2 regions of the Streptomyces sp. NPDC002446 genome follow, and region 1 is predicted to be linked to the other one. Evidence: predicted binding sites of a transcription regulator. Region 1 holds the regulator's gene; the other holds the start of a gene.
The links. The regulator HrcA, encoded in region 1, represses chaperone genes, less so after heat shock. The targets are predictions, from matches to a motif close to TTNGCACTCNGNNNNNCNGAGTGCNAA.
Positions count from the first base shown of each region.

Region 2: a site for HrcA is predicted at 5,320-5,346, ahead of ACWD6P_RS32310 (FmdB family zinc ribbon protein). Genes of this name have one in related genera too.

Region 1 covers NZ_JBSFYC010000001.1:205,696-213,314, forward strand. The annotation lists gene ACWD6P_RS00845 (SpoIIE family protein phosphatase) at 1-822, shown strand, start outside; gene hemW (radical SAM family heme chaperone HemW) at 866-2,098, shown strand; gene ACWD6P_RS00855 (Uma2 family endonuclease) at 2,201-2,788, shown strand; gene ACWD6P_RS00860 (DUF3097 domain-containing protein) at 2,766-3,599, opposite strand; gene ACWD6P_RS00865 (MBL fold metallo-hydrolase) at 3,692-4,429, opposite strand; gene hrcA (heat-inducible transcriptional repressor HrcA) at 4,625-5,641, shown strand; gene dnaJ (molecular chaperone DnaJ) at 5,642-6,781, shown strand; gene ACWD6P_RS00880 (nitronate monooxygenase) at 7,009-7,619, shown strand, end outside.
Region 2 covers NZ_JBSFYC010000085.1:14,155-21,773, forward strand. The annotation lists gene ACWD6P_RS32285 (MBL fold metallo-hydrolase) at 1-424, shown strand, start outside; gene ACWD6P_RS32290 (AMP-binding protein) at 839-1,387, shown strand; gene ACWD6P_RS32295 (hypothetical protein) at 2,347-2,613, shown strand; gene mscL (large conductance mechanosensitive channel protein MscL) at 2,663-3,166, opposite strand; gene ACWD6P_RS32305 (S-methyl-5'-thioadenosine phosphorylase) at 4,055-4,888, opposite strand; gene ACWD6P_RS32310 (FmdB family zinc ribbon protein) at 4,973-5,308, opposite strand; gene ACWD6P_RS32315 (MFS transporter) at 5,422-6,714, opposite strand; gene ACWD6P_RS32320 (potassium/proton antiporter) at 7,032-7,619, opposite strand, start outside.

The DNA of each region.
Region 1 (7,619 bases):
CGCATCAGCCAGGTCCTGCAGCGCCGGCTGCTGCCCCGGGGGCGGGCGCAGGTGCCCGGGGTGGAGTCGGCGGTGGTCTACGAGCCGCGCGAGGGCGCCTGGGCGGGCGGCGACTTCTGGGACCTCTTCGACGCCGGGGACGGCCGCTGGTGCTTCGCGCTCGGCGACGTCTGCGGCAGCGGGCCCGAGGCGGCCGCGGTGACCGGGCTGGCCCGGCCGGTGCTGCGGCTGCTGGCCCGCGACGGCTTCGGCGTGGCGGCGGTGCTCGACCGGCTCAACAAGACCATGGCCCGCGAGGCCGCGGACTCCGTCGCGGCGGTCGCGGCGGCGGTGGCGGCGGCCGGCGCCGGGGCGGAGGCGCCGGTGGAGATCCGCGAGGAGGGCGAACAGGCCCGCTTCCTCTCCCTCCTCTACGGCGAGATCGTCCCGTACCCCGGCGGCTCCGGAGGCGCCCGCTGCACCCTCGCAAGCGCCGGCCACCCGCTGCCGCTGGTGCTCGGCGCGGACGGCACGGTCCGGGTCGTCGCGGCCCCGCAGATGCTGCTCGGGGTGGTCGAGGACGCCGCATACGTCAGCGAATCGTTTGACCTGCGCCCCGGAGAGACGCTGCTGTGCGTCACCGACGGGGTCACCGAGCGCCGCTCCGGACGCCGGCTCTTCGACGACGAGGACGGCCTGGCCGCCGCCCTCGCCGCCGGCGCCGGCCTGGGCGCCAGCGCCCTCGCCGAGCACCTCCGCAACACCGTCCACGCCTTCGACCCGACCCCGCCCGACGACGACCTGGCGCTGCTGGTCCTCCAGGCGGCGGACGGGCCGCCCTAGCCGGCGAACCGCGTTGTCGGCGGGATGACGGACAATGGATCCCATGCCTTCCGCACTGCCTGATGGTGAGCCGATGCCCGAGGACGGGGCGCTGCCCCGCCATGCGCTGGCGGGGGCGGCCGGGCGGCCCCTCGGCTTCTATCTGCATGTGCCGTACTGCGCGACCCGCTGCGGCTACTGCGACTTCAACACCTACACCGCGAGCGAGCTGCGCGGCTCCGGCGGCGCCCTGGCCTCCCGCGACAACTACGCCGACACCGTCGTCGAGGAGATCCGCCTGGCCCGCAAGGTGCTGGGCGACGACCCGCGCCCGGTCGAGACGGTCTTCGTGGGCGGCGGCACCCCGACCCTGCTCCCCGCGGCCGACCTGTCCCGCATGCTCGCCGCCGTCCGCGACGAATTCGGCCTCGCACCGGACGCGGAGATCACCACGGAGGCCAACCCGGAGTCCGTCGACCCGCGCTACCTGGAGGAACTCCGCTCCGGCGGCTTCAACCGGCTCTCCTTCGGCATGCAGAGCGCGCGTCAGCACGTGCTGAAGATCCTCGACCGTACGCACACCCCCGGCCGCCCCGAGGCCTGCGTGGGCGAGGCCCGCGCCGCCGGCTTCGACCACGTCAACCTCGACCTGATCTACGGCACCCCGGGCGAGACGGACGACGACTGGCGGGCGTCCCTCGACGCCGCCCTCGGCGCCGGCCCCGACCACATCTCCGCCTACGCCCTGATCGTCGAGGAGGGCACCCAGCTCGCCCGCCGGATCCGCCGCGGCGAGGTCCCGATGACCGACGACGACGTCCACGCCGACCGCTATCTGATAGCCGAGGAACGCCTCTGTGCCGCCGGCTTCACCTGGTACGAGGTCTCCAACTGGGCCACCACCGAGGCCGCCCGCTGCCGCCACAACGAGCTGTACTGGACCGGCGCCGACTGGTGGGGCGCCGGCCCGGGCGCCCACAGCCACGTGGGCGGCGTCCGCTGGTGGAACGTGAAGCATCCGGGCGCCTACGCCCAGGCGCTGGGCGAGGGCCGCTCCCCGGGCGCGGGCCGCGAGCTGCTCGCCGACGAGGACCGCCGGGTCGAACGCATCCTGCTGGAGCTGCGCCTGTCGGACGGCTGCCCACTGGAGATCCTCGCCCCCGCCGGGGCCAAGGCGGCGGCGCAGGCGCTGGCGGACGGGCTGCTGGAGGCGGGGCCGTACGAGGCCGGACGGGCCGTGCTGACACTCCGGGGGCGGCTGCTGGCTGACGCGGTGGTGCGGGATCTGGTGGACTGATTCTCGAACGAGTGAACCGACGCGGGTGCGCTGTGCGCCTGCCTGAGCTGTCCTTAGGCTGCCACCGTTCCAGGGCGATGGCGGAAGCGGAGGGCCACGGAGATGACTGCGGTGGATGACCGGCCGATCACGCACATCGTCAAGTTCTTCGAGGACCTTGAGGTTCCCGATGGCTTTAAGGCAGAGCTCCTGCGGGGGGAAATCGTGATGATGGCCGGGCCGGACCTGGTCCACAACCGGATCGTGCTGAGGGTGCTGCGGCAGATCCCCGACCAGAAGTGGGACTGCCTCCAGACGCAGGACATCGATTTGCTGAGCGAAACGAGTGAGCCTCAGCCGGACCTCGTGGTGCTGGAACGCGACGCGGGGCCGGAATCGGGCCGACTACTGCCGGCCCAGGTGATCACGATGCTGGTCGAGGTCGTCTCCAAGAACAGCGTTGACCGTGACTACGGTGTCAAGCGCTCGATCTACGCGGCGGGAGGGGTCCCCGCCTACCTCATCATCGACCCCATCATGGCCCAGTGCGTCCTGCTCACCGAGCCTGTCGGTAGCGGCGACGAGGCTGACTACCGTTGCCAGCGCATCGGCAAATTCGGCGAACCTGTGCCCCTGGGGATGCTCGACCTCGACCTGGACACCACCGAGTTCAGCACCCTCCCCAACGTCAGGCCGCACCGCCGACCGTAACGAAGTCGATCAACTCCTCCACCCGCCCCAGCAGTTGCGGCTCCAGATCCTTGTAGGACCGCACGCACGACAGGATCCGCTGCCAGGCGGCCCCCGTGTTCTCCGGCCAGCCCAGCGCCCGGCACACCCCCGTCTTCCAGTCCTGGCCGCGCGGCACGCTCGGCCACGCCGCGATCCCCACCGACGACGGCTTCACCGCCTCCCACACGTCGATGTACGGGTGGCCCACGACCAGCGCGTGCTCGCCGGTCACCTCAGCCGCGATCCGCGATTCCTTGGAGCCCGGTACGAGGTGATCCACCAGCACCCCCAACCGGGCATCGGGCCCGGGGGCGAAGCTGCGGACGATCGCCGGAAGGTCGTCGACGCCCTCCAGGTACTCCACGACGACGCCCTCGATGCGCAGATCGTCGCCCCAGACCCGCTCGACCAGTTCGGCGTCGTGCCGGCCCTCCACGTAGATGCGCCCGGCGCGTGCGACCCGGGCGCGGGCGCCGGGCACGGCCAGTGATCCGGAGGCCGTACGGGCGGGGCCGCTCGGCGCCGGCCGGTTCTGCGGGCGGACGAGCGTGACGACCCTGCCCTCCAGAAGGAAGCCGCGCGGAGCCATCGGGAAGACCCGGTGCTTGCCGAAGCGGTCCTCCAGGGTCACCGTCGGGCCCTCGGCGGACTTCTCGCAGCGGATCACCGCACCGCAGAAGCCCGTGGTGACCTCCTCGACGACCAGATCGGCGTCGGCCGGCACCTCGGGGGCGGGGCGCTGCTTCTTCCAGGGCGGGGTGAGGTCGGGACTGTAGCGCTTGCTCTGCATGGGGCCTGTTCTGTCTGTTCGGTCTGTTCGGTCTCTGTCACAGCGGGGCATCCGGCGGTCGCCGGAGAAGGCGAACGCTGCAGGATGGCTGATCAGGATGGCGGAGGGACGCCGAAGAGGGCGGCCAGGTCGTCGCGCTGGGCGCGGACGAAGGCGGCATCCACCACGGAGCCATGGCCGGGGACGTACACCGCGTCCTCGCCGCCCAGGGCCAGCAGGCGGTCCAGCGCCGCCGGCCACTGCTGGGGCAGCGCGTCCGGGCCCGCCTGCGGTTCGCCGGACTCCTCGACCAGGTCGCCGCAGAAGACGATCTCCGGCGCGCCGTGCCGGCCGGGCACCAGGACCGCCAGGTCATGGGCGGTGTGGCCGGGCCCCACATTGGCGAGCAGGACCTGGCGGTCGCCGAGGCCGACCGTCAGCTCGCCGTGCACGTGGTGGTGCGGGGTGACCAGCAGATCGGTGGCCTCGGCGGCGGCGTCCCGTCCGACGCCGTGGCGCATCGCGTCGTGCCGCAGCTCGTCCTTGCTGCGGCGGAGCAGGTCGCCCAGTCCGGCCGCGCCGAACACCTCCACGCCGGCGAAGGCCGCGGTGCCCAGTACATGATCGAAATGCGGGTGGGTGAGCGCGACATGCGTCACTTCCCGGCCGAGTACGCCACGGATCGCCCGGCGCAGATCCGCGCCGTCGCGAATGCTCGCGCCGGTGTCGACGATCATGACACCGGCCGATCCGGCGATCACGCCGATCGTCTCGTCCCAGCCCGGCATACGGCGTCTGGCGACACCGTCACCGAGCTGTTCCCACCCGGCCTCTTCCCAAGCAGTGCCCATACCGAGACGCTAGCTCCATCGCGATAGCGTTGCCCGGCAGATCGGCCGAACACGGTCATCGGACGGGGGCTGCGGGAGGTCGCCCTTGCCGTGGTCGTGCTACCCGGCCGTACACTGGCTCCGGGTCTGGCACTCGGCCCGTGTGAGTGCCAGGAGTAACGAAACGGCGGACGGGCCGGACTGGAGGTGCGCGGGATGCTCAGTGAACGCAGGCTCGAAGTACTGCGCGCCATCGTCCAGGACTATGTCGGGACGGAGGAGCCGGTCGGCTCCAAGGCGCTCACGGAGCGGCATCAGCTCGGGGTCTCCCCGGCCACCATCCGCAACGACATGGCAGCCCTGGAGGACGAGGGGTTCATCGCCCAGCCGCACACCAGCGCCGGGCGGATCCCGACCGACAAGGGCTATCGCCTCTTCGTCGACAAGCTGGCCGGCGTCAAGCCGCTGTCCAGCCCCGAGCGGCGGGCGATCCAGAACTTCCTGGACGGCGCCGTCGACCTCGACGACGTGGTGGGGCGCACGGTCCGGCTGCTGGCGCAGCTGACCCGGCAGGTCGCGGTCGTGCAGTACCCGTCCCTGACGCGGTCGACGGTGCGGCACGTGGAGCTGCTGGCGCTGGCCCCGGCCCGGCTGATGCTCGTACTGATCACCGACACCGGTCGGGTCGAGCAGCGGCTGATCGACTGCCAGACGCCGTTCGCCGAGACCTCCCTGGCGGACCTGAGGGCGCGGCTCAACAGCCGGGTCGTGGGGCGCCGGTTCGCGGATGTGCCCCAATTGGTGCAGGATCTCCCGGAGTCCTTCGAGCAGGACGACCGCGGCACGGTCTCGACAGTGCTGTCGGTGTTGCTGGAAACTCTGGTGGAGGAGACCGAAGAGCGGCTGATGATCGGCGGCACCGCCAATCTGACGCGTTTCGGTCATGATTTCCCCCTGACTATCCGTCCGGTGCTGGAGGCCCTTGAGGAGCATGTGGTGCTGCTCAAGCTGCTCGGCGAGGCCAAGGACTCGGGCATGACCGTACGCATCGGGCATGAGAATGCCCACGAAGGCCTGACGTCCACATCGGTCGTCGCGGTCGGTTACGGTTCGGGCGACGAGGCAGTCGCCAAACTCGGCGTGGTCGGACCGACCCGCATGGACTACCCCGGAACGATGGGAGCGGTACGCGCAGTGGCACGTTACGTCGGACAGATCCTGGCGGAGTCGTAAGTGGCCACGGATTACTACGCGGTCCTGGGCGTACGGCGCGATGCCTCGCAGGACGAGATCAAGAAGGCTTTCCGGCGGCTGGCACGCGAGCTGCACCCGGACGTGAACCCGGATCCCAAGACCCAGGAGCGGTTCAAGGAGATCAACGCCGCTTACGAGGTCCTGTCGGATCCGCAGAAGAAGCAGGTCTACGACCTCGGCGGCGACCCGCTCTCCCAGTCGGGCGGCGCCGGTGGCGGCGCGGGCGGCTTCGGCGCGGGCTTCGGCAACTTCTCCGACATCATGGACGCGTTCTTCGGCACCGCCTCCCAGCGCGGGCCGCGCTCGCGCACCCGCCGCGGCCAGGACGCCATGATCCGGCTCGATGTCGAGCTGAACGAGGCGGCCTTCGGTACGACCAAGGACCTCCAGGTCGACACCGCTGTGGTCTGTACGACCTGCACCGGTGAGGGCGCGGCGCCGGGCACCTCGGCGCAGACCTGCGACATGTGCCGCGGCCGCGGTGAGGTCTCGCAGGTCACCCGGTCCTTCCTGGGCCAGGTCATGACGTCCCGGCCGTGCCCGCAGTGCCAGGGCTTCGGCACGGTCGTGCCGACGCCGTGCCCCGAGTGCGCGGGCGACGGGCGGATCCGCTCCCGCCGCACGCTGACCGTCAAGATCCCGGCCGGTGTCGACAACGGCACCCGCATCCAGCTCGCGGGCGAGGGCGAGGTCGGCCCCGGCGGCGGCCCCGCCGGTGATCTCTACGTCGAGATCCACGAGCTGCCGCACCCGGTCTTCCAGCGGCGCGGCGACGATCTGCACTGCACGGTCACCATCCCGATGACGGCGGCGGCGCTGGGCACGAAGTGCCCGCTGGAGACGCTGGACGGGGTGGAGGAGATCGACGTCCGGCCCGGCACCCAGTCCGGGCAGTCGATCCCGCTGCACCAGCGCGGTGTCACACATCTGCGCGGCAACGGCCGCGGCGATCTGATCGTCCACGTCGAGGTCCAGACCCCGACCAAGCTCGACCCCGAGCAGGAGGAGCTGCTGCGGCGGCTCGCCAAGCTGCGCGGCGAGGAACGGCCCACGGGGCAGTTTCAGCCGGGGCAGCAGGGACTGTTCTCGCGGTTGAAGGACGCGTTCAACGGGCGGTAGGCGGCAGGCGGGAGCCGGAGCTGCGGGAATACCGCCCGGCCCCCGCCCCGTTGTGGCCCCGCAGGGGGGCCTCGCGTCCCCTACGGGATGTGTTCGGCCGCCCCCTAAGGCCGCCCGCCCCGGGCCCGCGGCCGCCTACCCGGGCCCGTGGCCGCGCGTTCCCAGGTGCGTACCTGCGCCGAGCCCCTGATGCGGGGGCTCGGCGTTTCGCGTGACACGATGTGCTCATGCCCAGCGCACTGACCGATCTCTGCCGCTATCCCATCGTGCAGGCCCCGATGGCGGGAGGCGGCTCGGGACCCGAGCTGGCCGCCGCCGTCTGCGGTGCCGGCGGTCTCGGCTTCCTCGCCGCCGGCTACAAAACCGCCGACGGCATGTATCAGGAGATCAAACAGCTGCGGTCGCTGACCGACCGGCCCTTCGGCGTCAACCTCTTCATGCCGCAGCCCTCCCTGGCCGACACCTCCGCCGTGGACGTCTACCGCGAGCAGCTCGCGGGCGAGGCCGCCTGGTACGAGACCGAGCTCGGCGACACCGACGAGCCCAGCGACGACGGCTACGAGGCCAAGCTGGCGATCCTGCGGGAGGACCCGGTTCCGCTGGTGTCCTTCACCTTCGGGTGCCCCTCGCGCGCCGTCCTCGACGCCTTCGCCAGGGTCGGTACGTACACCGTCGTGACGGCCACCACGGCGGCCGAGGCGCAGGCCGCGCAGTGGTCGGGCGCGGACGCGGTGTGCGTCCAGGGCGTGGAGGCCGGCGGCCACCAGGCCACCCACCGGGACGACCCGCACGCGGACGGGACCGGCGCGGGCCTGGGGCTGCTGGCGCTGCTCGGCCA
Region 2 (7,619 bases), on a different contig from region 1:
GGCCCGCCTCCGCCTCGCCCGCATCGGCTATGACCACGTCATCGGCCATCTGCCCGACCCCGCCGCCGCCTTGGACCGCGCCCCGGCGCTCGTACGGCACAGCCATCGCCTCGTCCCTGAGGAACTCGCCCTGGGGGAGGGGGAGGGGGAGGTGCGCGGCGACCGGCCGGCGCACGCCCAGCTGATCGACGTCCGCAACCCGGCCGAATACGCGGCGGGCGCCCTCCCCGGCGCCCGCAGCATCCCGTTGGCCACGCTCCCCGACCGCATCGCCGAACTGGATCCGGCGCGCCCGGTCGTCCTCTACTGCCGCAGCGGGAACCGGTCGGTGATCGCGGCGGCGCTGCTGGAGGCGCGCGGATTTGGCGAAGTGTGCGATGTGGTGGGCGGATACGAGGCGGCGGCGGGCGCGGGGAAGGGGTGATCGCCGGGCGGGGGTGAGTTGCCCGGCCTCAGGGGCGCGGCAGGGTTCCTCGGGGGCGCGGCAGGGTCCCTCGGGGGCTCGTCAGGGTCCCTCGGGGGCTCGTCAGGGCTCGTCAGGGCTCGGGATGGCCGCGGCGGCGAGGGCCAGCCCTGCCCCGGCCGCGGCCGTCTGCACAGCCTTGGACGCCCCGAAGGCCTCGCCCGCCCGTGCGCTCGCGGCGCATGAGCGCCTGAGGTCAGCACGAAGGAGTTCAGCGGGAAGCGAGAGGGGGGAGGGAGGGATGGAGGGATGGAGTGTGGAGTGCACCAGAAGGGGGAAGGACGTAGGCGGCAGATCACCGGGGGACCCGTAAGCGCCGGCCCCGTACAGCGGACGTTCAGCGAACGTTGATCGGTGATCTACATGCTGATCCGCATGTTGCGCCGTGTGACCTCAGAGCATGCAGAAGACGCCCGGGCTGTTCAAGAGCCGGAGACGTCGCGGATCGCCCTCACCTGGAACGGGGAGCCGGGGCGTCTGGAGGAGTTAACCCACGGCATGCTCCTCGACCAGGCCGAACGGGCCGCCGCCGCGCTCACCCGGCTCGGGGTGCGCGCCGGTGACCGGGTCGCGGTCCATCTGCCGCTGGTCCCGGAGTCGGTGATAGCCACCCTCGCCTGCGGCCGGTTGGACGCGATACGCACCACGCTGCCGGTCTCGCTGACGGTGCCCGAACTCGTCGCACGGACCCGGGAGTCGGACGCCCGGGTGGTGATCACTGCGGACGCGGCGTTCTGGGACGGGGCAGTACGGCCGGTGAAGGCGCTGCTCGACCATGCACTGGCGCGAGGCGCGGCCGCGGGGGGCGCGTCCGATCGCACGGTGCTGGTCGTGAACCGCTGCTCGCGCCCGGTGTCCTGGAAGCCCGGCCGCGACATGTGGTGGCACGACGCACTCGGAGGCACGGCGGCGGCCGGCCGCTGACGGTCAGGGGCGGGCCGCCAGCGGCAGAGGCGGGCTGCTGACGGCCAGAGGCGGGCCGCGGACGGGCAGAGGCGGGCCGCTGAGGGTCAGGGGCGGGCTGCGGGCAGGCAGAGGTGGCAGGGAGACGGGTCGCTCGCGCCGGGGGTGGTCACCCAAGTGGCCCCGCACAACAGGCCGCGGGTCCCATGGCCGCCTAGCGTGGATCCGTGTCGCAGCCCTCGGACGTCCCAGGGCGCCCGGCCCCTCCCCGGCACCCGACTGAGAGGCGGTCACCCATGCCTCGCCCGGACCACGCACACCTCCGCCACCCCCTCCCCGGCACCGACCGCAACAGCCCCCGCAGACGCAATCACGCCTCCCAGAGCCCACCGACCCGCCCCCACGACGGGCAGCGCCCGCACCCCATACCCACCCACGACAAGGGCGGCTAGCGGGAGGCGAGTTCGCAGAGCAGGCTGCGCCCGGGTGTCGGGCGCCCGGACATCGCGCCGGTCAAACAGGGCCGCGAGCCCGCGAGCCCGCGAGCCCGCGAGCATGGCCGGTTCGCCGTGGAGCCCTTGTGCGAAGAGGTCCGGCTGCGTGGGCGGACACGGGCGACGGTGATCTGGACCCCGGGCGGCCAGGCGCCGGAGGGGTGCCACCGGTGCCTCGGCTTCTTCCGGCCCGGAGAGACGAGCGGCAACCGACCGCCGGCGACCAGACGGCCAGCGACCAGACGGCCAGCGACCAGACCGCCGGCGAGCCGACCGTGACCGACTGAGCGGCCCGTCCGACCCTGATCCGCCCCGAGCAGGCACCCCGCCTCTGGTCCGCCCCAAGCAGGCAACCCGCCCCTGATCCACCCCAACAGGCAGCCCGCGCCCCACGGCGGCTCGCCCGTGGCCGGGGGGGCGGCGCGGGTGCCTGCTGAGCGACGGCGACGGCGACGGCGGGGTCGGGCCCGCCCGTACCCTGGAGGGGTGAGCACCACCCCCGAACCCGAGCAGATGCCCGCGCCCCAGCCCACCGGCGACGCGGACGGCGAGGACCGCGGAGGCCAGGTTCCGGCCGCGGCGGCCGTACCGCGCCCGGCCCGCAGGCCCGCCGCGGCGCTGATCTTCGACGACCCGCTGAGCCAGCAGTCCTCGGACGACACCGACCGCGGCTGGGGCGAGCGCCCGGCCGGCGGGGACAGCGCCGCCGATCTCGCCCGCTTCCTCGACGAAAAGCCGCCCCACCACCTCTGAGCGAGGCGAGGGGGCGGCGTATGCCGGCCTTCTTCGGCGCCTGCTACTCCTACTCCTGGGTCTTCTGAGTGCCGATGGTCCCCGAGGCGGAGGACCGGAGGGTGTGCGAGCCGGTGCGCTGGGCGATCAGCGCATCGCGGATCTCGGTGAGCAGCTCGACCTCGGTCAGGGTCGGCGGGGTGTCGTCGACCGGCTTCCTGGCCTCCTGGCGCTCCTTCCACTTGTTCATCGGAAGGATCATGAGGAAGTAGACGACCGCCGCCGTGATCAGAAACGTCAGCGCGGCGCTCAGCACCGAACCCCAGAGGACGTAGATGCCGTCGGTGAACTGGCCCGTCTTCTTGTCGATGTGGCAGGTGGTGAGGCAGGCCTTGTAGTTGTCGAGGTTCTGCGAGCCCAGGGCACCGATGATCGGGTTGATGACGCCCTTGACCACGGCATTCACGATGTTGGTGAACGCCGCACCGACGACCACCGCGACCGCGAGTTCGATGACGTTGCCGCGCATCAGGAATTCCTTGAATCCCTGCAGGACGCCCTTGCTCTCGCTCACCTGACAGCCTCTTTCCACGCTCACTACGGACGGTGCACCAACGATCAGCACCGCAACTTACGGCAGGGCGGGGCAGGGGTGTCCAGTCCCGCAACTCGGACCAGTGATCGGCCGGCGCGTCAGTGCGGATCCGGCGGACGGGGTGGTGGGTCCGGTGCGTCGGACGGACGGATTCGGCGGTACCGGTGCGGTGGGCGCGCCCCCATTGGCGCGCGGCAGATGCCCCGCCACTCGCAGCAGTGTTGCGTGACGCAGGGACGGACGCCACTCGATCTTGGGGCATGGCTACCGCCCTCCCGCGGCCGTCGCCGACGGGCAGCCGGGAGCGGGAGCGGTTCGTACGGCTCCGTACGAAGCTCCGCCGGCCAGTGCTGCGGCGGCCATCGCCAGGCCGGCGGCCAGCATCCGCCGCCGTGTAGCCCGCCCCTGGCGGAGCCTGCCGCCGCCGGGCCGTACCGGCTCGAAGTGCGGTACTTCACAGCAAGGGGGAGCGGGGAGCGGCGGGGAGAGGAGCGGGTCGGGAGCGCAGCCGGCGGAGGAGACAGTGGAGGAGACAGAGGTCGGGGAAGGGGCCCGGTGGGAGAGGGCGGGGGACGGGCAGGGCATGGGTGGTCACCGCCTGTGGTGAGGGGTTGGGATCGCGCTCGGAGGAACCGGCGATCACCACCGTGCCGCAATGCGCTCCCGCCCGCTCGGGGCTGTGGACGACCCCGCCGTTGTGGATAACCCGGCCACCCGGGAGAGGGAGGCCGGACCCGCCGGCCCCTGCCGCGCCACGACGACTGCCGTGCCCCGATGCCACGACGGCTGCCGCAGAACGACGGCATGACGGCTGCCGCGCCACGACGGCAGGACGTCACCGCCGCGCCCGGCGTTCACCCCGTCACGTCACGGCAGCTCGATGCCCAGGTCCCAGCCCGCGTGGGCGTCCGTGCACAGGCAGTCGCGGGTGGTGCTGTCGGGCAGTGCGGCGACCGCGTCGAAGAGCACCTCGCGCAGCCGGCCGATGTTCTGGCCGAAGACGGCGAGGACCTCTTCGTGGGAGACGCCGTCGCCGGTCTCGGTGCCCGCGTCCAGGTCGGTGACCAGGGACAACGAGGTGTAGCAGAGGCTCAGCTCGCGGGCCAGGACCGCCTCGGGGTGGCCCGTCATACCGACCACCGACCAGCCCTGCGCGGCGTGCCAGCGCGATTCGGCGCGGGTGGAGAAGCGGGGGCCCTCGATGACGACGAGGGTGCCGCCGTCGACCGGCTCCCAGTCGCGGCCGCGGGCAGCCTTGAGGGCGGCCTGGCGGCCCGTGGGGCAGTACGGGTCGGCGAAGGTGAGGTGGACGACGTTGGGGACGCTGCCATCGGGCAGCGGGTGGCCGTCGAAGTAGGTCTGGGCGCGGGCCTTGGTGCGGTCGACGAGCTGGTCGGGGACGAGCAGCGTGCCGGGGCCGTACTCGGGGCGCAGACCGCCCACCGCGCACGGGCCGAGGACCTGCCGTACGCCGACCGAGCGCAGCGCCCACAGGTTGGCGCGGTAGTTGATGCGGTGCGGCGGGAGGTGGTGGCCGCGCCCGTGCCGGGGCAGGAAGGCGACCTGACGGCCGGCGATCTCGCCCAGGAACAGTGAGTCGCTCGGGGGACCGTAGGGGGTGTCCACCGTGATCTCGGTCACGTCGTCGAGGAAGGAGTAGAACCCCGAGCCGCCGATAACGCCTATCTCCGCGTCAGCCATGCGGGCCACCCTAGCGGGGCCGGACGCACCGGACCCCGCCGTCCGGGAAGACGGCGGGGTCCGGAGAAGTACGGGGCGGGCGGGTCAGGCCGCGGAGCTGGTGCTCGACGTGCTGCTGGAGGCCGACGCGGCCGGGGCGGCCGACTTGGAGTCGGAGCTGCCCGACGACGAGCCGCTGGAGTCCGAGGAGGACGTGCCGCTCGACGAGGAGGAGCTCTTCGCGGGGCTGCTGCTGGACGACGCACCACGGCTGTCGTTGCGGTAGAAGCCGGAGCCCTTGAAGACGATGCCGACCGCGGAGAACACCTTCTTGAGGCGTCCGTTGCAGCTGGGGCACTCCGTGAGCGCGTCGTCGGTGAACTTCTGCACCGCCTCGAGGCCCTCGCCGCACTCGGTGCACTGGTACTGGTAGGTCGGCACTTGACTTCCTCCTGGCACTCTCACTCGATGAGTGCTAACGACGCTCCATATTGCAGTATTCCGGCCCGTCAGTCCACCGGTGGCCGGGATACGGTGACCGACCCCACGTCCGTTCAGGTGCTCGCCAGCTCCCGTTCCCGGTCGCCGGCGGCCACCGGCGAGGTGCCCGCCGTGCCCTGGGTGGCGACCACGGTCGAGGAGCGCGGCAGCAGGTGGGCGCGGAGCGCCAGCAGCACCGTCAGGGCCAGCGCCGTGCCGGCCAGCGGCACCAGGAATCCGGTGCTCGGTCCGAAGCGGTCCGCCAGCTGGCCGGCGGACGTGGCCGCGGCCGCCTGGCCCAGCGCGACCGCGCCGGTCAGCCAGGTGAAGGCCTCGGTGCGGGCGGCGGCCGGCACCAGCGACTCGACCAGCGTGTAGCCGGTGATCAGGGCCGGGGCGATGCACAGTCCGACGACCAGGCCGACGGCGCCCAGCAGCGGCACCGCGGTCACCGCCCACAGCGGGGTGGTGGCCAGGGCGAGCAGGCCGTAGGCGACCAGCAGCCGGCGCCGCGGGCCGACCTTCCAGGCGATCGCGCCGCAGGCAACGCCGGCGAGCATGTTGCCGCCCGCGAAGATCCCGTAGAGCACGCCGTTGATGCCGGGCTGCCCGATGTGCTGGGTGAAGGCCGTCAGCGAGACCTGCATACCGCCGAAGACGGTGCCGATGCCGAGGAACGCCACGATCAGCACGCGTACGCCGGGCACCGACAGCGCCGAGACGCGCGGCCGGTCGCCGGCCTCGGCCCGGTGCACCGGCGGCTGGCTGCGCCGCTGCGAGGCGAACAGCAGACCGCCGGCCAGTGTCAGCGCGGCCTCGGCGATCAGACCCGCGGCCGGGTGGACGCCCGTGCACAGCGCGGTCGCGAGGACGGGCCCGACCACGAAGGTGAACTCGTCGGTCACCGACTCGAAGGCGGCGGCCGTCGGCATCAGCGGGCTGCCGCCGAGCCGGGAGGCCCAGCGGGCCCGCACCATCGGGCCGACCTGCGGAGTCGAGGCGCCCGTGGGGACGGCCACCGCGATCAGCGCCCACAGGGGGGCGTGGAGCAGGGCCAGGGTGATCAGGGTCGCGACACCGGCGACGTGGACCAGGACGCCGGGGATGAGGACGGCGCGCTGGCCGAAGCGGTCGGCGAGCTTGCCGCTCTGCGGGGCGAACAGCGCCATCGCGACGCCGGTGGTGGCGGACACCGCGCCGGCGGTGCCGTAGGAGCCCGTCGTGGACTGGACGAGCAGCACGATGCCGATCGTCAGCATCGCGAAGGGCTGCCGGGCCAGGAAGCCGGGCAGCAGGAATGTCCATGCACCAGGGGTGCGGAGGAGTTGTCCGTAACCGGGACGGGAGTCCTTGACCGCGGATGCCACGGCCGGGCCTTTCTGCCGCCTGGTAGCGCGCCGCCCGCGAGGTCGTCACGGGTGCGCGCCGAGAGCTGTCCTCTCGCGCAGGACCGAGTGATACCGCATGGTCCGCACCCCGAGAGGTGGCTGCGTGTGGCAGGGGACCGCGGCCGCCGAGCGGTCGCGCCAGCTCTGCATCAGGCAGAGTTGGTTCGTCGATGTTCCTTTGCATACTACAGGCCGAAACGCGAGAAGCCCTGGGATTAGCCAGGGCTTCTCGCGGATTTCCTTGAGATCCGTGGAGATTTGCAGCACATTTTCGGCCGCGCCGGGGCGGCCCAGGGTCAGCGCGGGCTTCGCCCTCGGTGGCGCCGCTCGGTGGTGCCGTCCGTCCCCAGCCAGCCGGCCAGCTTGCCGCCCTGGGAGACCGCCTGCAGTCGGCGCTCGGCCGCGTCGCGCACCGGGTCGGTGGCGACCACCAGCAGCTCGTCGCCGCGCCGCAGCACCGTGGTCGGCGAGGGTACGAAGCTGGAGCCGTCCCGTACGACGAGGGTGACCGCGGCGCCCGCGGGCATCCGCAGCTCGCCGACCTCGACGCCGTGCATACGGGACGTCGGGCCGATGGACGTGGACAGCAGATGGCCGCGCAGCCGCTCCAGGGGCGCCGACTCGATGCCCAGGTCGGCGGCCTCCTTGCCGTCGCCCAGCTTCAGCCGCCGGGCCAGCCACGGCAGCGTCGGCCCCTGGACGAGGGTGTAGACGACGACCAGGACGAAGACGATGTTGAAGACCCGCTGGCTGCCGGGTACGTCGCCCACCATCGGGATGGTGGCCAGCACGATCGGGACCGCGCCGCGCAGCCCGGCCCACGACAGCAGGGTCTTCTCCCGCCAGGGCACCCGGAACGGCAGCAGTGCGGTGAACACGGACGC